2 regions of the Pseudomonas sp. MONT-RG-20F-20-E-7-02 genome follow, and region 1 is predicted to be linked to the other one. Evidence: predicted binding sites of a transcription regulator. Region 1 holds the regulator's gene; the other holds the start of a gene.
What was found. The regulator FliA, encoded in region 1, starts transcription of late flagellar genes. The targets are predictions, from matches to a motif close to CTAAAGTTTNNNNNNNNNNNGCCGNTAA.
Positions count from the first base shown of each region.

Region 2: a site for FliA is predicted at 5,224-5,251, ahead of L8I05_RS17295 (methyl-accepting chemotaxis protein). Genes of this name have one in related genera too.

Region 1 is NZ_JAKNQN010000001.1:417,830-428,715, forward strand. Features, by position in the region: gene flhA (flagellar biosynthesis protein FlhA) at 593-2,707, shown strand; gene flhF (flagellar biosynthesis protein FlhF) at 2,719-4,035, shown strand; gene fleN (flagellar synthesis regulator FleN) at 4,143-4,976, shown strand; gene fliA (RNA polymerase sigma factor FliA) at 4,973-5,713, shown strand; gene L8I05_RS01940 (chemotaxis response regulator CheY) at 5,882-6,256, shown strand; gene L8I05_RS01945 (protein phosphatase CheZ) at 6,275-7,063, shown strand; gene L8I05_RS01950 (chemotaxis protein CheA) at 7,075-9,300, shown strand; gene L8I05_RS01955 (chemotaxis response regulator protein-glutamate methylesterase) at 9,350-10,471, shown strand; gene L8I05_RS01960 (flagellar motor protein) at 10,471-10,886, shown strand, end outside.
Region 2 is NZ_JAKNQN010000005.1:351,031-361,916, reverse strand. Features, by position in the region: gene putA (trifunctional transcriptional regulator/proline dehydrogenase/L-glutamate gamma-semialdehyde dehydrogenase) at 1-2,485, shown strand, start outside; gene L8I05_RS17310 (acyl-CoA dehydrogenase) at 2,712-4,514, shown strand; gene L8I05_RS17305 (cell division protein ZapA) at 4,511-4,804, opposite strand; gene L8I05_RS17300 (hypothetical protein) at 4,801-5,031, opposite strand; gene L8I05_RS17295 (methyl-accepting chemotaxis protein) at 5,309-6,934, shown strand; gene L8I05_RS17290 (potassium/proton antiporter) at 7,157-8,899, shown strand; gene mscK (mechanosensitive channel MscK) at 8,955-10,886, shown strand, end outside.

The DNA of each region.
Region 1 (10,886 bases):
TCTAGGAACAACAACCCGGCATACCCGAAGGTATCCCGCGCACAGCCGCCATAGCGCCGCACAGTAGACGATAAAAAACCGCTCACTGAAAGGGATATGGTGCTTCTGTTCCGTAGTAAACCGGGCCGCGACGCCCGACCACTGCATTTGCAGCGGTGTGCGGAGACTAGGGAGCCCGGTTCCTAGGGGCAACCCGAAAACCGTGTCGGAAATTTCCTCAATGGCAGCAGATGTACACAGTTCCAACTGTGAAGATCGTTCCCACGCTCCCGCGTGGGAATGCCTCCCGTGACGCTCTGCGTCACCGTTGCGCAGGGCTCAAGTTGGGACGCGGAGCGTCCCTGGCTGCATTCCCACGCAGAGCGTGGGAACGATCATTCAAAACAGTTCTAACTGAACCACCGCCTTCGCGAGCAAGCCCCCTCCCACATTTGAATGGATTTACACCCGGTAGGCGCGGTCGCTTGTGCGGTCATCTGAGTCTCAGAGCAAAAGTTGGAAGGCTTCTTGCAATACCGCCTCCAGGACGCCTCTCAGCGTCAAAACTTTGCTTCAAGGAACACGAGGAATACCGGTGGTAGATCGCTCTCAAATGCTCAACACGGCCCGTGGCACCCTGACTGACTTGTCGCGGGGCAACCTGGGTGTGCCGTTGTTGTTGCTGGTGATGCTGGCAATGATGATGTTGCCGATGCCGCCGTTCCTGCTCGATGTGTTCTTCACCTTCAACATCGCCCTGTCGGTGGTGGTGCTGCTGGTCTGCGTGTACGCCCTGCGCCCACTGGATTTCGCCGTCTTCCCCACCATCCTGCTGATTGCAACGCTGCTGCGCCTGGCGCTCAACGTGGCGTCCACGCGGGTGGTGATGCTCCACGGCCAGGACGGCCACGCCGCCGCCGGTAAGGTGATCCAGGCCTTCGGTGAGGTGGTGATCGGCGGTAACTACGTGGTCGGTATCGTGGTGTTCGCGATCCTGATGATCATCAACTTCGTGGTGGTGACAAAGGGCGCCGGGCGGATTTCCGAGGTGAGCGCGCGGTTTACCCTCGACGCCATGCCCGGCAAACAAATGGCCATCGACGCCGACCTCAACGCCGGCCTGATCGACCAGAACCAGGCCAAGTCCCGCCGTCTGGAAGTGGCACAGGAAGCCGAGTTCTACGGTTCCATGGACGGCGCGAGCAAATTCGTACGCGGTGACGCCATCGCCGGCCTGTTGATTCTGTTCATCAACCTGATCGGCGGCATGGCGGTCGGTATCTTCCAGCACGGCATGACCTTCGGCGATGCGGGCAAGGTGTACGCCTTGCTGACCATCGGTGACGGTTTAGTGGCGCAATTGCCATCACTGTTGTTATCCACAGCGGCGGCGATCATGGTGACTCGTGCTTCGGGCTCCGAAGACATGGGCAAGCAGATCAGCCGGCAGATGTTCGCCTCGCCCAAAGCGCTGGCCGTGGCGGCGGGCATCATGGCGATCATGGGCATCGTGCCGGGCATGCCGCATGTCTCGTTCCTGAGCATGGCAGCCATGGCGGCCGGTGGTGCTTACCTGTTCTGGCGCAAGCAAAACCAGGTCAAGGTCCTGGCTCAGCAGGAGATCGCCCGCCAACAAGACCTGTTGCCGTCTCCGGCCCGCGCCCAGGAAACCAAGGAGCTTGGCTGGGATGACGTGACGCCGATCGACATGATCGGCCTGGAAGTCGGCTACCGCCTGATTCCGTTGGTGGACCGCAACCAGGGCGGCCAATTGCTGGCGCGGATCAAGGGCGTGCGCAAGAAGCTGTCCCAGGACCTGGGCTTCCTGATGCCCACCGTGCATATCCGCGACAACCTCGACCTGGCGCCCAGCGCCTACCGGTTGACCCTGATGGGCGTGATCCTCGCCGAAGCCGAGATTTACCCCGACCGCGAACTGGCGATCAACCCCGGCCAGGTGTTCGGTACGCTTAACGGCATCACCGCCAAAGATCCGGCTTTTGGCCTGGAAGCGGTGTGGATCGAAGTCAGCCAGCGCAGCCAGGCGCAATCCCTCGGTTACACCGTGGTGGACGCCAGCACCGTAGTCGCCACGCACCTCAACCAGATCCTGTACAAACACTCCCACGAGCTGATCGGCCACGAGGAAGTCCAGCAATTGATGGGTTTGCTGGCCAAAGCCTCGCCAAAATTGGCCGAAGAGCTGGTGCCGGGCGTGCTGTCGCTGTCGCAGTTGCTCAAAGTGCTGCAAGCCTTGCTTGCCGAACAGGTGCCGGTACGCGACATTCGCAGCATCGCCGAGGCCATCGCCAACAATGCCGCCAAGAGTCAAGATACTGCCGCTCTGGTGGCGGCGGTGCGCGTCGGATTGTCCCGTGCAATCGTGCAAAGCATTGTAGGCATTGAGTCTGAGCTGCCTGTTATTACCTTGGAGCCAAGGTTGGAACAAATATTGCTCAATAGTATTCAGAAGGCAGGACAAGGCCAGGAAGAGGGCGTTCTGCTGGAGCCAAGCATGGCGGAAAAACTGCAGCGCTCGTTGATCGAAGCCGCGCAGCGCCAGGAAATGGCGGGTCACCCGGTGATTCTGCTGGTGGCAGGCCCGGTCCGCGCGATGTTGTCGCGGTTTGGACGCCTGGCAGTACCGAATTTGCACGTTTTGGCTTATCAGGAAATTCCTGACAACAAGCAAGTGACTATCGTCGCGACAGTAGGGCCCAACGGCTGAGGTAGTGGGTTATGCAAGTTAAGCGTTTTTTCGCCGCCGATATGCGTCAGGCCATGAAACTGGTACGTGATGAGCTGGGCGCCGATGCCGCGATTATCGGCAACCGTCGCATTGCCGGCGGTGTCGAGCTGACGGCTGCGCTGGATTACACGCCGCAGGCCTTGGCGCCGCGCGTGCCGAACATGGAGCTCGAAGACGAGCTGCGCAAGACCGCTTCGCGCATTGTCTCGGCCCAGGCTGAGCTGAGCATGCGTGGCGACAGCGATACCACCACCAATCGCCAGTTGTTCGCCGGCCTGCCGCTGACCGCCGCCGAGCCGCTGGTTGAACCGACTTTCAAAGAACCGCCACGTCCTGCAGCGCCAGCCCCGGCCGCCGCAGTCGACCAGCGCGTGTTCGATTCGATGCGCTTTGAACTCAATGGCCTGCGTGAACTGCTCGAAGTGCAGCTCGGGTCGCTTGCCTGGAACCAGTTGCAAGGCAGCAAGCCGCAACAGGCCAACCTGTGGCGCCGCCTGCAACGCATCGGCCTGTCCGGCCCGTTGTCCCGCGACCTGCTGGCGCTGACCGCCGAAGTTGAAGAACCACGCCAAGCCTGGCGCATGTTGCTGGCGCACCTGGCGCGCATGATCGTCACCCCGGAAATCGAACCGCTGGAAGAGGGCGGTGTGATTGCCATGGTCGGCCCTGCCGGCATGGGCAAGACCACCACCCTGGCCAAGCTGGCTGCGCGTTATGTGCTCAAGTACGGCGCGCAGAATATCGCGCTGGTGAGCATGGACAGCTACCGCATCGGCGCTCAGGAACAGCTCAAGACGTTGGGCCGCATTCTCAATGTGTCGGTGACCCACGTTGACCCGGGCCAGTCCCTGGCCAACGCCCTCGACCCGCTGCTGCGCAAACGCGTAGTGCTGATCGACACCGCCGGCCTGCAAGCCAGTGACCCGGCGCTGCGCATGCAGCTGGAAAGCCTGGCCGGGCGTGGCATCAAGTCGAAAAATTACCTGGTGCTTGCAACCACCAGCCAGAAACAGGTTCTTACCGCTGCCTACCACAGCTACAAACGCTGCGGCCTGGCCGGTTGCATCCTCACCAAGCTCGACGAAACCGCGAGCCTGGGCGAAGTGCTGAGCCTGGCTATCAGTCATGAATTACCGGTCGCCTACCTGACCGACGGGCCGCGGATCCCGGATGATCTTCATCTGCCGCGCCGTCATCAGTTGGTCAGCCGTGCTGTCAGTGTGCAAATGCAAGAAGAGCCTAGCGAGGAAGCGATGGCCGATATGTTCGCCGACCTTTACCACAACCCCGCCAAGCGGGTGGGTTGAGGGTCAGGATGAACACCGTGAAATGTATCTACATCGATGGTCTGCAAGCGATTCACGCGGCCAAGCCATGTAGCCTGCGTCTAAGCAAGACAAGGTAAAGAAATAAAATGGGCAGCATGCATCCCGTACAGGTGATCGCGGTGACCGGCGGCAAAGGTGGCGTCGGGAAAACTAACGTGTCAGTGAATTTGTCCCTGGCCCTGGCAGAGCTTGGCCGTCGCGTCATGCTGCTGGATGCTGACCTGGGCCTGGCGAACGTCGACGTGTTGCTGGGGCTGACACCCAAACACACCCTTGCCGATGTGATTGAAGGCCGCTGCGAGCTGCGCGATGTGCTGCTGCAAGGCCCCGGTGGCATTCGCATCGTGCCGGCCGCTTCGGGCACCCAGAGCATGGTGCACCTGAGCCCGGCGCAGCATGCCGGCCTGATCCAGGCGTTCAGCGACATCGGCGACAACCTCGACGTGCTGGTGATCGACACCGCCGCCGGCATCGGCGAGTCCGTGGTCAGCTTCGTGCGCGCCGCGCAAGAGGTGCTGCTGGTGGTCTGCGACGAACCCACCTCGATCACCGACGCCTATGCCCTGATCAAACTGCTCAACCGTGACTACGGCATGAACCGCTTCCGCGTGCTGGCCAACATGGCCCAAAGCCCGCAGGAAGGGCGAAACCTGTTCGCCAAGTTGACCAAGGTCACGGATCGCTTCCTCGATGTCGCCTTACAATACGTTGGCGCAGTTCCTTATGACGAGTGTGTGCGCAAGGCTGTGCAAAAGCAGCGTGCAGTCTACGAAGCGTTCCCTCGTTCGAAGTGCGCACTGGCGTTCAAGGCTATTGCCCAGAAGGTCGATACTTGGCCGTTGCCCGCCAACCCTCGGGGGCATCTGGAGTTTTTCGTCGAGCGATTGGTGCATCAGACGAGCGCGGGACCTGTGCTATGACATCCAGCGGCTACAACCTTTACAAAAAGTCGGCACGTGACAGCCAGGGCGAACTGATCGAGCGCTATGCGCCCCTGGTCAAGCGCATTGCCTACCACCTGCTGGCACGCCTGCCCGCCAGCGTGCAGGTCGAAGACCTGATCCAGGCCGGCATGATCGGTTTGCTCGAAGTGTCGACCAAATACGACGCGAGCAAAGGGGCGAGTTTCGAGACGTATGCGGGCATCCGTATCCGTGGCGCGATGCTCGATGAGGTGCGTAAAGGGGATTGGGCGCCGCGCTCGGTACACCGCAACACGCGAATGGTCAGTGACGCAATTCGCGCAATTGAAGCAAAAACCGGTCGTGACGCTAAAGATCATGAAGTTGCGGCCGAACTCCAATTGAGTCTCGACGATTACTACGGGATTTTGAACGATACCTTGGGCAGCCGCCTGTTCAGTTTCGACGACCTGTTGCAGGACGGCGAACACGAAGGGCTGCACGAGGACGGCGCGAGTGCTCATCTCGAACCGTCGCGCGACCTGGAAGACGAACGTTTCCAGGGCGCATTGGCGGATGCGATTGCCAATTTGCCGGAGCGTGAGCGACTGGTGTTGGCGCTGTACTACGACGAAGAGCTGAACCTCAAGGAAATCGGTGAGGTCCTGGGGGTCAGCGAATCGCGTGTCAGCCAGTTGCACAGCCAGTGCGCAGCCCGCTTGCGGGGGCGATTGGGAGAGTGGCGCGCGCGCTGACAGGCAGTGTGGGGACACTGCAGACGCTACCGCGAAGGCTTCAAGCCTTCGCGGGTTCGTTCCGTGGTGCCCTGGGCAGTCCTTTTTGTGTAACGCCTGTTGATTGAAATGGCGCGTCCAGGTGCTGGGCGCGTTTAAGACTGCTTGGAGGTCGAATTGGACAAGAACATGAAAATCCTCATCGTTGATGACTTCTCAACGATGCGGCGGATCATAAAAAACCTGTTGCGTGACCTTGGGTTCACCAACACGGTCGAGGCGGATGACGGCATTACGGCGATTCCGATCCTCAACAGCGGGAGCATCGACTTTCTGGTAACCGACTGGAACATGCCGGGCATGACCGGCATCGACTTGCTGCGTCACGTGCGCGCCGATGAAAAACTGCGCAGCTTGCCTGTGTTGATGGTGACCGCCGAAGCCAAGCGTGAACAGATCATCGAAGCCGCCCAAGCCGGGGTTAACGGTTACGTGGTCAAACCATTCACTGCGCTGGCCTTGAAAGAGAAGATCGAAAAAATCTTCGAACGCATCGGTCATTGATGCTGCCACGGGGGAGCTATGGAGCATAAAGAAACGTCACAGGGCGATTTTGAGTCGACCCTGAAAAAGCATGCTCACCAGTTGGTCGACAGCCTTGAAAGAGGCCAGTTCGGCGACGCGGTGCAGTTAATCCATGAGCTCAACCAGACCCGTGACCGCGGCCTGTACCAGGAAGTGGGCAAGCTCACACGCGAGCTGCACAGTGCGATCGTCAATTTCCAGATTGACCCGCATATGCCCCAGGCCGAAGAGATTTCGCAAATCACCGATGCTACCGAACGCCTGTCCTACGTGGTCAGGCTGACTGAGGCAGCGGCCAACCGCACCATGGACCTGGTGGAAAACGCCACGCCCCTGGTCAACGGCATGGCCACCGAAGCGCAGGCCCTCAGCGTTGACTGGGGCCGCTTCATGCGTCGGGAAGTGGGTGCGGAAGAGTTTCGTGAATTGGCGCGTCGGGTCGACGGCTTTTTGTCGCGCAGCGAGCAGGAAAACCGCACGGTTGCCAGCAACCTCAATGACATTCTGCTCGCCCAGGATTACCAGGACCTCACCGGTCAAGTGATCAAGCGCGTGACCCAATTGGTCACCGAAGTGGAAAGCAACCTGCTCAAATTGGTGCTCATGGCCGGCCAGGTTGATCGTTTTGCCGGCATCGAACATGACCGCGAAGCGATCCTCTCGGAAAAAGATCCACAAAAACATCTCGCCAAGGGTGAAGGTCCGCAGATTCATGCCGATAAACGTGAAGACGTTATGTCAGGTCAGGATGACGTAGATGACCTGTTATCCAGTTTAGGCTTCTAAGGAGCACCCACATGAGCTTCGGCGCCGATGAAGAAATCCTTCAGGATTTCCTTGTAGAGGCCGGCGAAATTTTAGAGCAACTGTCCGAACAACTGGTCGAGCTGGAAAGCCGCCCGGATGATGCGAACCTGCTCAATGCAATTTTTCGCGGTTTTCACACTGTAAAAGGGGGCGCCGGCTTCCTCCAGCTCCATGAGCTGGTGGAGTGCTGTCACATCGCCGAGAACGTGTTCGACATCCTGCGCAAGGGTGAGCGACACGTCGACTCGGAACTGATGGACGTAATTCTCGAAGCATTGGATGCGGTCAACGGCATGTTCAGCGAAGTGCGCGAACGTGCCCCGATCACGGCTGCCACCCCGGAACTGCTGGCCGCCCTGGCGCGCCTGGCCGAACCTGCCGACACCACGGCTGCGCCGGTGGTGGAAGCGGCGCCGGTGGCCGAGCCTGAAGCGGATGTGACCGACAGCGAGTTCGAACAGCTGCTCAACTCCCTCAGCGCCGTGAAGGCCGAGGCGGAAGCGCCGCAAGCACCCGCTGCGCCCGCAGCCCCGCCTGCCACGCCGACCAGCGAAGACATTACCGACGCTGAGTTCGAGTCCTTGCTCGACCAGTTGCATGGCAAAGGCCAGTTCGCCGCCGACGCAGTGGCGCCTGCTGCCGCCGAACCGCAAGCACCGGCTGCGCCTGCCAGCACCGACATTACCGACGACGAATTCGAAGCATTGCTCGACCAACTGCACGGCAAAGGCACGTTTGTGGCCGAAGCCTTGCCGGAAGTCGCCGCGACCGCCGCGACCGCCGCAGCGCCAGCCGCCAAGGCTGAACCTGCCGGCGACGGGCTGATCTCCGATCACGAATTCGAAGCCCTGCTCGACGAATTGCACGGCAAAGGCAAGTTCACCGAAGTGGCCCCGGCCGCTGCGGCTGCAACTGCCGCACCAGTGGCAGAGAAACCTGCACCGGCCAAAGCTGCCGCCAAACCTGCTCCGGCTCCAGCCCCCGCAGCTGCTCCGGCACCTGCGCGTGCCGCAGCGGCGCCGGTGGCCGAAAAGCCTGCCAGTGAAGCCGAAACCACGGTGCGCGTTGATACTGCGCGCCTGGACGACATCATGAACATGGTCGGCGAACTGGTGCTGGTGCGTAACCGCCTCGTGCGCCTGGGCCTGAACAGCGGCGACGAAGCCATGCAAAAGGCCGTGTCGAACCTCGACGTGGTCACGGCAGACTTGCAGACCGCCGTGATGAAAACGCGGATGCAGCCGATCAAGAAAGTCTTCGGCCGCTTCCCGCGCCTGGTTCGCGACCTGGCGCGCCAGCTCAAGAAAGAAATCAACCTGGAACTGGTGGGTGAAGAAACCGACCTCGACAAAAACCTTGTCGAGGCCCTGGCCGACCCGCTGGTCCACTTGGTGCGCAACGCCGTCGACCATGGCGTCGAAACCCCGGAAGAACGCGAAGCCTCGGGCAAGTCCCGCAACGGCAAAGTGATTCTGGCGGCGGAACAGGAAGGCGACCATATCCTGCTGTCGATCACCGATGACGGCAAAGGCATGGACCCGGCGATTCTGCGCAATATCGCGGTCAAGCGTGGTGTGATGGACAAGGACGCCGCCGACCGCCTGACCGACACCGAGTGCTACAACCTGATCTTCGCCCCGGGCTTCTCGACCAAGACCGAGATCTCCGATGTGTCCGGCCGTGGCGTGGGCATGGACGTGGTGAAAACCAAGATCAGCCAGCTCAACGGCTCGATCAACATTTACTCGACCAAGGGCCAGGGCTCCAAGATCGTCATCAAGGTGCCGTTGACCCTGGCGATCATGCCGACCCTGATGGTGATGCTGGGCAACCAGGCGTTCGCCTTCCCGCTGGTCAACGTCAATGAGATCTTCCACCTCGACCTGTCGCGCACCAACGTGGTGGACGGCCAGGAAGTGGTGATCGTGCGCGACAAGGCGCTTCCACTGTTCTACCTCAAGCGCTGGCTGGTGGCTTCGGCCAAGCATGAAGAGCAGCGCGAAGGCCATGTGGTGATTCTCTCCGTGGGCACTCAGCGGATCGGCTTTGTCGTCGACCAGTTGGTGGGCCAGGAAGAAGTGGTCATCAAGCCTTTGGGCAAAATGCTGCAGGGAACCCCGGGCATGTCGGGTGCGACCATCACCGGTGACGGTCGGATCGCGCTGATTCTCGATGTTCCGAGCATGCTCAAGCGTTACGCCGCACGGCGTATTTGATTCTGGTGGGGCTTGGGCGGTAATGCCCGCCCCGCCTAACGGAGTGTTTATGGCAGTCAAGGTCCTGGTGGTGGACGATTCGGGTTTCTTCCGCCGCCGCGTCTCGGAAATTCTTTCCGCCGATCCAACGATTCAGGTGGTCGGTACGGCCACCAACGGCAAAGAAGCGATTGATCAAGCCATTGCGTTGAAGCCTGACGTGATCACCATGGACTACGAGATGCCGATGATGGATGGCATCACCGCAGTTCGGCACATCATGCAGCGCTGCCCGACTCCGGTGTTGATGTTCTCCTCGCTGACGCACGAAGGCGCCCGGGTCACCCTGGATGCGCTGGATGCCGGTGCAGTGGACTTCCTGCCGAAGAATTTCGAAGACATCTCGCGCAACCCCGAGAAGGTCAAGCAGATGCTGTGCGAGAAGGTGCACAGCATTTCGCGCAGTAACCGTCGCAGCCTGTTCAGTGCGCCAGCGCCTGCACCGGCGGCAGCGCCTGCTGCGCCGACGTCGTCATTTGCACGCCCGGCGCCTGCGCCCGTGGCACGCCCTGCGGCGCCACCCGTACGTGCCGCTGCACCGAGCGCCCATTCGCCTGCGCCCAAGCGCAAAGCCTACAAGCTGGTCGCTATCGGCACGTCTACCGGCGGCCCGGTGGCCCTGCAGCGCGTGTTGACGCAATTGCCGGCCAACTTTCCCGCACCGATCGTGCTGATCCAGCACATGCCGGCGGCCTTCACCAAGGCCTTCGCCGAGCGTTTGGACAAGCTGTGCCGCATCACTGTCAAGGAAGCCGAGGATGGCGACATCCTGCGTCCTGGCCTGGCGCTGCTGGCGCCGGGTGGCAAGCAGATGATGGTGGATGGCCGTGGCACGATCAAAATTCTGCCGGGTGACGAACGTTTGAATTACAAGCCGTGCGTGGACATCACCTTCGGCTCGGCAGCCAAGTCCTACGGCGACAAAGTTCTGGCGGTGGTGCTCACCGGCATGGGCGCCGACGGCCGTGAAGGCGCGCGCCTGCTCAAGCAAGGCGGCAGCGCGATCTGGGCGCAGGACGAAGCCAGCTGCGTGATCTATGGCATGCCCATGGCCATCGTCAAGGCGGACCTGGCTGACGCTGTCTACAGCCTGGACGACATCGGCAAGCATCTGGTGGAGGCCTGCCTCTGATGGATGTCTTGAGCCTGATTGGCATCACCATGGCGTTTGTCGCGATTATCGGCGGCAACTACCTTGAAGGCGGCCACCTTGGCGCCTTGGCCAACGGCCCGGCAGCGCTGATTGTGATTGGCGGCACCGTGGGTGCCGCGTTGTTGCAGTCGCCGCTGAGTTCGTTCAAGCGTGCCATGCAGATTCTGGTGTGGATTATTTTCCCGCCGCGCGTCGACCTGCCAGGCGGCATCGACCGCGTGGTCAACTGGAGCCTAACCGCCCGCAAGGAAGGCCTGCTGGGCCTGGAAGGCGTGGCCGATGCCGAGCCCGACAGCTACGCGCGCAAAGGCCTGCAATTGCTGGTGGACGGTGCCGAACCGGAAGCGATCCGCAGCATCCTCGAAGTGGACTTCTACACCCAGGAAAGCCGCGA
Region 2 (10,886 bases), on a different contig from region 1:
GTCGGCGATCTACCATATTGCCGGTCAGAACTATTACCCCGGCCAGTACGAGTTCCAGTGCCTGCACGGCATGGGTGAACCGCTGTACGAGCAGGTTGTAGGCAAAGTTTCCGAAGGCAAGCTGAACCGTCCGTGCCGCGTGTACGCACCGGTCGGCACCCACGAAACATTGCTGGCTTACCTGGTGCGTCGCCTGCTGGAAAACGGCGCCAACACCTCGTTCGTCAACCGCATTGCCGACCACACCATCTCGATCCAGGAGCTGGTGGCCGACCCAGTGGCCAACATCGAGCAGATGGCAACGCTGGAAGGCGGCTTCGGCCTGCCGCACCCGCGTATTCCACTGCCGCGTGACCTGTATGGCAGCGACCGCGCCAACTCGGCGGGCATCGACCTGGCCAACGAACACCGCTTGGCGTCGCTGTCCTGTGCCTTGCTGGCCACCGCGCACAACGACTGGAAAGCCGCGCCGATGCTGGGCTGCGCGTCCAGCAATGAAGCCGCTGCACCGGTGCTGAACCCGTCCGACCTGCGTGACGTGGTCGGCCATGTACAAGAAGCCACTGTTGAAGACGTCGACAACGCGATCCAGTGCGCCATCAACGCCGGCCCGATCTGGCAGGCCACCCCGCCCGCCGAGCGCGCCGCGATCCTGGAGCGTGCCGCCGACTTGATGGAAGGCGAGATTCAGCCGTTGATGGGCCTGCTGGCCCGCGAAGCCGGCAAGACGTTCGCCAACGCCATCGCCGAAGTGCGTGAAGCCGTGGATTTCCTGCGCTACTACGCCGTGCAGGCGCGCAACGACTTCACCAACGACGCCCACCGCCCGTTGGGCCCGGTGGTCTGCATCAGCCCGTGGAACTTCCCGCTGGCGATTTTCAGTGGCCAAGTTGCTGCGGCACTGGCTGCCGGTAACCCGGTATTGGCCAAGCCTGCGGAGCAAACCCCGTTGGTGGCGGCACAAGCCGTGCGCATCCTGCTGGAAGCCGGTATTCCGGAAGGCGTGCTGCAACTGCTGCCGGGCCAGGGCGAAAGCGTCGGTGCGCGCCTGGTGGGTGATGATCGCGTCAAAGGCGTGATGTTCACCGGCTCCACCGAAGTCGCGCGCCTGCTGCAACGCAGCGTCGCCGGTCGTCTGGATGCCCAGGGCCGCCCGATTCCGCTGATCGCCGAAACCGGTGGCCAGAACGCGATGATCGTCGACTCTTCGGCGCTGACCGAGCAAGTGGTGATCGACGTTGTTTCGTCGGCCTTCGACAGTGCCGGCCAACGCTGCTCGGCTCTGCGCGTGCTGTGCCTGCAGGAAGATTCGGCAGACCGTGTAATCGAAATGCTCAAAGGCGCGATGGCTGAATGCCGCCTGGGCAACCCGGAGCGCCTGTCGGTAGACATCGGGCCGGTGATCGACGCCGAAGCCAAGGCCGGTATCGAGAAACACATCCAGGCCATGCGCGACAAAGGCCGCAACGTCTACCAAGTGGCAATCGCCGATGGCGAAGAAATCAAGCGCGGCACCTTCGTGATGCCAACCCTGATCGAGCTGGAAAGCTTCGACGAACTGCAACGCGAGATCTTCGGCCCGGTGCTGCACGTGGTGCGCTACAAGCGCAAAGAGATCGACCAGCTCATCGCGCAGATCAATGCCTCCGGCTATGGCCTGACCCTGGGCGTGCACACCCGCATCGACGAGACCATCGCCAAGGTGATCGACAACGTGCATGCCGGTAACGTGTATGTGAACCGCAACATCGTTGGCGCAGTGGTTGGCGTGCAGCCATTCGGCGGCGAAGGCCTGTCGGGCACTGGCCCGAAAGCGGGCGGGCCGTTGTACCTGTACCGTTTGCTGTCGACCCGTCCTACCGATGCCATCGAACAATCCTTCGTAAGGGGCGACAAGTTGGCCGCGCCGGACGTGCGCCTGCGCGATGCCATGAGCCAACCGCTGACCGCCCTGAAAACCTGGGCCGACAGCAATAAGTTCAGCGAGCTGAGCGCGCTGTGCAGCCAGTTTGCCGCGCAGTCGCAAAGCGGTATCACCCGCCAACTGGCCGGCCCGACTGGCGAGCGCAACAGCTACGCGATCCTGCCCCGCGAGCACGTGCTGTGTCTGGCGGACGTCGAAGGCGACCTGCTGACGCAACTGGCGGCAGTGCTGGCCGTCGGCGGTTCGGCGGTATGGCCGGAAACTGACCTGACCAAGGCATTGTTCCCACGCCTGCCGAAGGACGTTCAGGCGAAGATCAAGCGCGTGGCCGACTGGACCAAGGACGAAGTGGTGTTCGACGCAGTCTTGCACCACGGCGACTCCGACCAACTGCGTGCGGTGTGCCAGCAAGTGGCGCAACGCGGTGGCGCGATTGTTGGCGTGCATGGTTTGTCGCAAGGTGAGACGGCGATTGCGCTGGAGCGCCTGGTGATTGAGCGGGCGTTGAGTGTTAACACCGCTGCGGCGGGCGGTAACGCCAGCCTGATGACCATCGGCTAACTGACGAAACGCGGTCAAAATGTGGGAGCTGGCTTGCCTGCGATAGCGGCGGGTCAGTGACAAAGGTGTCGGCTGGTACTGCCTCATCGCAGGCAAGCCAGCTCCCACATTGACCGCATCCCACCTTCGACCCTCGTTCTGCCTCTGCATCACGCAAATCAATCTTGCTATCCAGCCTCTATTCGCGCACTTAGACTCAGGCCTATCCCCACACAGGTAAGCCGCCATGTCCGAGACGCTGCTCAGTTCCCGCAATCTGGCTTTCGAGCTGTACGAAGTCCTCGATGCCGAGGGCCTGACCCAGCGCGAGCGGTTTGCCGAGCACAACCGCGAGACCTTCGATGCGGCCATCAGCACCGCGCGTAGCATTGCCGAGAAGTACTTCGCGCCGCATAACCGCAAGAATGACGAAAACGAACCGCGCTATGAAGACGGCCAGGCGATCCTGATTCCGGAAGTGAAACCGGCCGTGGACGCGTTTCTCGAAGCGGGCTTTCTCAACGCCGCGCGCAGTTTCGAAGCAGGCGGCATGCAGCTGCCGACGTTGCTGTCCCAGGCATGCTTTGCGCACTTTCAGTCGGCCAACGCGGCTTCGACCTCCTACCCGTTCCTCACAATGGGCGCGGCCAACCTGATTGAAAGCTTCGGCACCGAGGAGCAGAAGCAGCGCTTCCTGCAACCGATGATCGACGGCCGCTTCTTCGGCACCATGGCGCTGACCGAGCCGCATGCCGGCTCGTCCTTGTCGGATATTCGTACACGGGCAGAGCCTGCGGCTGACGGCACTTATCGGCTCAAGGGCAACAAGATCTTCATCTCCGGTGGCGACCATCCGCTGTCGGAAAACATCGTGCACATGGTGCTCGCCAAGCTGCCGGACGCGCCGGCCGGGGTAAAGGGCATTTCGCTGTTTATCGTGCCCAAGTTCCTGGTCAACGAGGATGGCAGCCTGGGCGCGCGCAATGACGTGCTGTTGGCCGGGCTGTTCCACAAGATGGGCTGGCGCGGCACCACGTCCACGGCGCTTAACTTCGGCGATAACGGTAATTGCGTCGGCTATCTGGTAGGCAAACCGCACCAGGGCTTGAGCTGCATGTTCCAGATGATGAACGAGGCGCGCATCGGCGTGGGCATGGGCGCAGTCATGCTAGGTTATGCCGGCTACCTCTACTCGCTGGAATACGCCCGCGAACGCCCGCAAGGTCGCCTGCCGGACAGCAAAGACCCCAGCACCGCGCCGGTCTCGATCATTCAGCACGCCGATATCAAGCGCATGCTGCTGACTCAAAAAGCCTACGTGGAAGGCGCCTTCGACCTTGGCCTGTATGCCGCGCGGCTGTTCGATGACACCACAACCCTGGAAACCGACGCCGAACGCAAGCAAGCCCACGAACTGCTGGACCTGCTTACGCCTATCGTCAAATCCTGGCCATCGGAGTTCTGCCTCAAGGCCAACGAGCTGGCGATCCAGATTCTCGGCGGCCATGGCTACACCCGCGAATACCCGGTGGAGCAGTACTACCGCGACAACCGCCTGAACCCGATCCACGAAGGCACCCACGGCATCCAGTCGCTGGACTTGCTCGGGCGCAAGCTCGCGCAGAATGGCGGTGCGGGCCTCAAGCAACTGATCCGTTTGATCGCCGAAACCGGCGCACGGGCGCAGCAGTACCCGTCACTCATGGCCCTGCGAGAACCTCTGGAGCAGTTGGTTAATCGCCTGCAAAGCGTGACGATTGGCCTGCTGACGGATCTCGCCCAGGGCAAGGTCAACAGCAGCCTGGCAAATTCGGCGCTGTACTTGAAGGTGTTCGGGCACACGGTGATTGGCTGGCGCTGGCTGGAACAGGCGATTCGCGCCGAGGAAGGCTTGGCCAAGGGCCATACGGCGGATGTTGCCTTCTATAAAGGCAAGCTCCAGGCCGCTCGGTACTTCCTGACCTGGGAAGTGCCGAGCTGCCATCATGAACTGGCGATTCTGGAGGCACGCGATGACACGTGCCTGGGGATGCAGGATGCGTGGTTCTAAGGCGTTCCGATCGCCTTGGAAATCACTTCGACCGTGGCGCTGACTTGCTCTTGGTAACGGTCGAGTTCCTGCTGGTGATGCTTTTGCATTTCGATCTGCTCGGCGCACAGGTTCAGCGCGGCCAGTACCAATAATTTGTCACCGATCAGGGTCGGGTACTTTTTCTTGGTGGTGGCCAGGGAGGCCTTGAGCATGGTCACGGCGTGCATCAGGGTTTGATCTTCCCCTTCCGGCGCCTTGATCGAGTAATCCTCTCCGAGAATCGAAACGACCTTTATCCCTTCATTCATGCGCCGACAGGACCTGCGCTCACACGCTCAACCAGGGCCTGGATGCGCGCGGCAGTGGCGCCGTGTTTTTCTTCCTGTTCCATCAGGTTCAGTTGCAGGCTGTCGTTTTCATCCTTGGCACGGGCCAGTTCCGCCTTGAGGGATTCATTGCTGCCGAGCAGGTCCTGGTTTTGTTGTACGAGGTCAGTGACAAGCTGTTCAAGCTGGCTGAGGGATGCTTCTAACATTTTGATTTCTCGGGCTTTTTCAAAGGGCGGTGACGATAAAGAAAAATCACCTCGGAAGCCAGGGTTATCCCCGGCGCGCAGCCCGATTTTTAAGGGCCGGGCCGCGCTTTCGAGCCTTAGTGACTGCATTTACCCCATCTGGTTCCTGAATCCGTCCAACCCCTCGTCAGATGCGACAAAAGCGCGCGCCCCCTTAAGACTTTAGTCGCATGGCCGATAGAAGATGCACACCCCGTCTCATGGCCGCACGGATCGCGCTTCTCCCCAGGACTCCAGCATGTCTCTTCGTAATATGAATATCGCGCCGCGCGCCTTTCTTGGCTTTGCGTTTATTGGTGCACTCATGTTGTTTCTCGGTGTGTTCGCCCTGAACCAGATGAGCAAGATCCGTGCTGCCACCGAAGACATCACCCAGTCCAGCGTGCCAAGCATTCGCGCCCTCGACGAATTCACCCAGCTGACCCTGCGCCTGCGCGTGCTGTCGTACCGCTTGCTGACCAACCGCGAGCCGGACGTGCAGCAAAAAACCCTGGAAGCCTTTGAACTGCGCAACCAGCAGATCCGCACCGCCCAGGGCGTGTACGAAAAACTCATCGAGAGTGGCGAAGAGCGCGCGGCCTACGACGAATACGTGCGTTTGCTCGGCCAGTACCACCAGATCGAAGAGCGCATGAAGAGCTTGTCTCGCGCCAACCAGATCGACGACCTGCGCAACTTGCTCAACACCGAATTGCTCAGCAACTCCGAGCAGGTCAACGCTGTGCTGACACGCCTGCTGGACATCAACAACAAGATGGCCAACGCCACCAACCAGCAAGCCAAAGACCAATACGACATGGCGTTTGAGCTGGTGGTGGGCCTGCTGATCGTGGCCACGGCGCTGACCTTGTTGTTCGCCTGGCTGCTGACCCGCAGCATCACCGTGCCGATTTCCCAGGCACTTGAGGCCGCCGAGGAAGTCGCCGAAGGCAACCTGACGCGCCCGATCAAGGTCGACGGCAACGACGAAGCCGGCCGCCTGCTGGCCGCCATGGCCAAGATGCAGGACAAGTTGCGCGACACCCTGCAACGCATCGCCGGTTCCGCCACCCAGCTGGCGTCGGCGGCCGAAGAGCTGAATGCCGTCACCGACGAAAGCGCCCGTGGCCTGACCCAGCAGAACAACGAAATCGAACAAGCCGCCACCGCCGTCAACGAGATGACCAGCGCCGTCGAAGAAGTCGCGCGCAATGCGGTCAGCACCTCCGAAGCCTCGCGCGCCGCCACCACTTCTGCTGGCGATGGCCGTGATTTGGTGCAGGAAACCGTCAGCGCCATCGAACGCATGAGCGGCGACGTGCAAGCCACGGCCACCTTGATCGGCGACCTGGCGAATGAATCGCGGGATATCGGCAAGGTACTCGACGTGATTCGCGGCCTGGCCGACCAGACCAACCTGCTGGCGCTGAACGCCGCCATTGAAGCCGCGCGCGCCGGTGAAGCCGGGCGTGGGTTTGCCGTGGTGGCGGATGAAGTGCGGGCCCTGGCTCATCGCACCCAGCAGTCGACCAGCGAGATCGAGCGCATGATCGGCAGCATTCAGGCCGGCACCGAGCACGCGGTGGATTCGATGCGTAACAGCACCGAGCGGGCCGAATCGACGCTGAACATCGCCAAAGGCGCCGGGATGTCGCTGGACACCATCAACACCGCAATCGTGGAGATCAACGAACGCAACCTGGTGATCGCCAGCGCAGCCGAAGAGCAGGCGCAGGTGGCGCGGGAAGTGGACCGCAACCTGGTGAACATTCGTGATTTGTCGGTGCAATCGGCCACGGGCGCCAGCCAGACCAGTGCGGCGAGCAGTGAGCTGTCGCGCCTGGCGGTGGATTTGAATGGGATGGTGGGGCGTTTCCGTCTGTAACCGACACCGGTGATTGATCGTTCCCACGCTCCGCGTGGTAATGCAGCCTGTGACGCTCCGCGTCACGCCTTAAAAGCGGACGCAGAGCGTCCAGCGAAGCATTCCCACGCAGAGCGTGGGAACGATCTTTTGACAGCGCAGCAATTCAACAGGTTAGAATCGCTGGCACGCAGACTGCATGGTCAGTTTGCGCCCCGTCTTCCCAGCTCTGGAGTACTGCCTTTGAATGCGACGACCATCAACAGCCTGTTCTTGATCGGCGCGTTGCTGGTGGGTGCGAGCATTCTGGTGAGTTCTCTTTCGTCCCGCCTGGGGATCCCGATTCTGGTGATCATCCTGGCCGTGGGCATGGTCGCCGGCGTCGACGGCGGCGGCATCATTTTCGACAACTACCCGACCGCCTACCTGGTGGGCAACCTCGCCTTGGCAGTGATCCTGCTCGACGGCGGCTTGCGTACGCGGGTGGCGAGTTTTCGTGTAGCACTCTGGCCGGCGTTGTCGCTGGCGACGGTGGGGGTGTTGATCACCACCGGCCTCACCGGCATGGCCGCGGCCTGGCTGTTCGACCTCAATATCATTCAAGGCTTGCTGATCGGCGCCATCGTCGGCTCAACCGACGCCGCCGCGGTGTTCTCGCTATTGGGCGGCAAAGGCCTGAACGAACGGGTTACCGCCAGCCTCGAAATCGAATCCGGCAGTAACGACCCGATGGCGGTGTTCCTCACCGTCACCCTGATCGACATGCTCGCCACAGGCCAGACCGGCCTGCACTGGAGCCTGCTGACCCACCTGATCCGCGAATTCGGCATCGGCGGCATCGTCGGCCTGGGCGGCGGCTGGCTGATGCTGCAGATGGTCAACCGCATCAACCTGGCCACCGGCCTGTACCCGATCCTGGTGATCGCCGGTGGCCTGGTGGTGTTCGCCCTGACCAACGCCTTGCACGGCAGCGGTTTCCTCGCCGTATACCTGTGCGGCCTGGTGATCGGCAACCGCCCGGTGCGCAGCCGTCATGGCATCTTGCATATGCTCGACGGCATGGCCTGGCTGGCACAGATCGGCATGTTCCTGGTGCTGGGCTTGCTGGTCACGCCCCATGACTTGCTGCCCATTGCCCTGCCGGCGTTGGGCCTGGCGCTGTGGATGATTCTGTTCGCACGGCCGCTGTCGGTGATGGTCGGCCTGCTGCCGTTCAAGGCGTTCCACGGGCGCGAAAAAGCCTTTATCGCCTGGGTCGGCCTGCGCGGCGCGGTGCCGATCATTCTGGCGGTATTCCCGCTGATGGCCGGCCTGCCCCACGCGCAGCTGTACTTCAACCTGGCGTTCTTTATCGTGCTGGTCTCGCTGCTGGTACAGGGCACCAGCCTGCCGTGGGTGGCCAAACTGCTGAAAGTCACCGTACCGCCCGACCCCGCGCCGATTTCCCGCGCGGCCCTGGAAGTGCACGTCACCAGCGAGTGGGAGCTGTTCGTCTACCGCCTGGGCGCGGAAAAATGGTGCATTGGCGCAGCCCTGCGAGAATTGAAAATGCCCGAGGGCACACGGATCGCAGCGCTGTTCCGTGGCCAGCAACTGCTCCATCCGTCGGGTAGTACGGTGCTGGAAGTCGACGATTTGCTCTGCGTGATCGGCCACGAACACAACCTGCCGGCCCTGGGTAAACTGTTCAGCCAGGCGCCGCAACGTGGCCTCGACCTGCGCTTCTTCGGCGATTTCGTCCTCGAAGGCGACGCCCAGCTGGGCGCGGTGTCGGCGCTGTACGGCCTCAAGCTCGAAGGTATCGACCCGGATATGCCACTGAGCCGCTTCATCACCCAGAAGGTCGGCGGTGCGCCGGTGGTGGGCGACCAAGTGGAGTGGAACAACACGCTGTGGACCGTCGCGGTCATGGACGGGAACAGAATCGGAAAAGTCGGCGTCAAATTCCCCGAAGGAAGTCGTCCAGGCCCTGGACTCTTCCTCTAAACTGCGGGGCTAGGCGCCACGCCCCCACCTTCTTTACCTTGCTCGACCGGTATCCATGACAACTCTGCGCACTTTTTTAGCCACTGCCCTGCTAGGCCTGACCCTTTGTGTGGGCAGCGTTTACGCCGCCGATGCGCCCAGCGCCGAGGCCATCCAGCAAACCCTGGACAAGCTGCCCGACCGCAAGCTGCCCGACGCCGACATGAAGGCGCTGCAGACCATCCTGCAACAGACCCTGACCTACCTGGGCAACAAGCAGGATTACGAGCAGCGCCTCACCGACCTCAAGCGCCAGCTGGAAGACGCCCCGCGCCAGACCACCGATAACCAGCGCGAACTGGTGCGGCTCAAGGCCACCAAAGTCATCCCGGTGGCGCAACGCTATGCCACGCTGCCCGTGCCGCAGCTCGAACAATTGCTGGTGCAGCGCACGACCCAGCAAGGCGACCTGCAAAAGGACATGGCGGATGCCAACAGCATGTCCATCGCCGCCCAGACCCGCCCCGAGCGCGCCCAAACCGAAATCAGCAACAGCCAGACCCGCATCCAGCAGATCAACGCCACCCTTAAAGCCGGCAAAGATAACGGCAAGCCCCTCACGGGCGACCAGCGCAACCTGCTGAACGCCGAACTCGCCGCCCTCAACGCCTTGATTCCGCTGCGCCGCCAGGAACTGGCGGGCAACAGCCAACTGCAAGACCTGGGCAATAGCCAACGCGACCTGGCGACCGAGAAGACCAGCCGCCTGGAACAGGAAATCCAGGACCTGCAAACCCTGATCAACCAGAAACGCCTGGCCCAGTCCCAGCAGACCGTGACCCAGCAGTCCATCGAGGCGCAAAAAACCGGCGGCAGCAGCCTGTTGGCCACCGAAAGCGCGGCCAACCTGAAGCTCTCCGACTACCTGCTCAAGAGCACCGACCGCCTCAATGACCTGACCCAGAAAAACCTGCAGACCAAGCAGCAACTGGACACCGTGACCCAAAGCGACTCGGCACTCGATGAGCAAATCAACGTGCTCAAGGGCAGCCTGCTGCTCTCCAAGATTCTTTATAAGCAAAAACAGGCACTGCCGCGCCTCACCGTGGACCGCGACCTGGCGGACGACATCGCCAACATTCGCCTGTACCAGTTCGAGATCAACCAGCAGCGCGAGGCGATCAGTTCGCCCAGCGCCTATGTGGATAACTTGCTGGCCAACCAGCCGCCGGAAGACGTCACCCCGCAACTGCGCCGCACCCTGCTGGAGCTGGCAATTACCCGCAGCGACCTGCTGGAGCGCCTGAGCCGTGAGCTGAGCGCGCTGCTGAACGAATCGATCACCCTGCAACTGAACCAGAAACAACTGCTCAGCACCGCCACCACTCTGCGCGCGACGCTGGACGAGCAAATGTTCTGGATCCCCAGCAACAAGCCGTTGGACACCGAGTGGCTGGAAACCGTACCGGCACACCTGAGCAAGCAAATCACCACCCTGCCGTGGGCCTCCAGCGTCAGCGAACTGTACGACGGCCTGACCCAGCGCCCGCTGCTGTTCCTGCCGTTGCTGCTGTTGATCGGCGCACTGCTATGGCGGCGCAAGGCGCTTTACCAGCGCCTCAACAAAGTCCACCTGGACATCGGCCACTTCAAGCGCGACAGCCAGTGGCACACGCCGCAGGCCATCCTGATCAATATCCTGCTGGCGATGCCGGTTTCCCTGGGCCTGGCGCTGTGCGGCTACGCACTGCAGATCGACGCCCGTGGGCAGAACGCCAACCTCGGCTCGGCCCTGCTGCAGATCGCCCAGGCGTGGCTGGTGTTCTACACCGCTTACCGGATCCTCGCGTCGGGCGGCGTGGCGGAACTGCACTTCCGCTGGGAAAAACCCCAAGTCGAATTCCTGCAAGGCTGGGTGCGCAAGCTCGGGCTGGTGGTACTGGCCCTGGTGGCCGTGGTGGCCATTGCCGAACACCAACCGGCGGCGCTGGCCGACGACGTGCTGGGT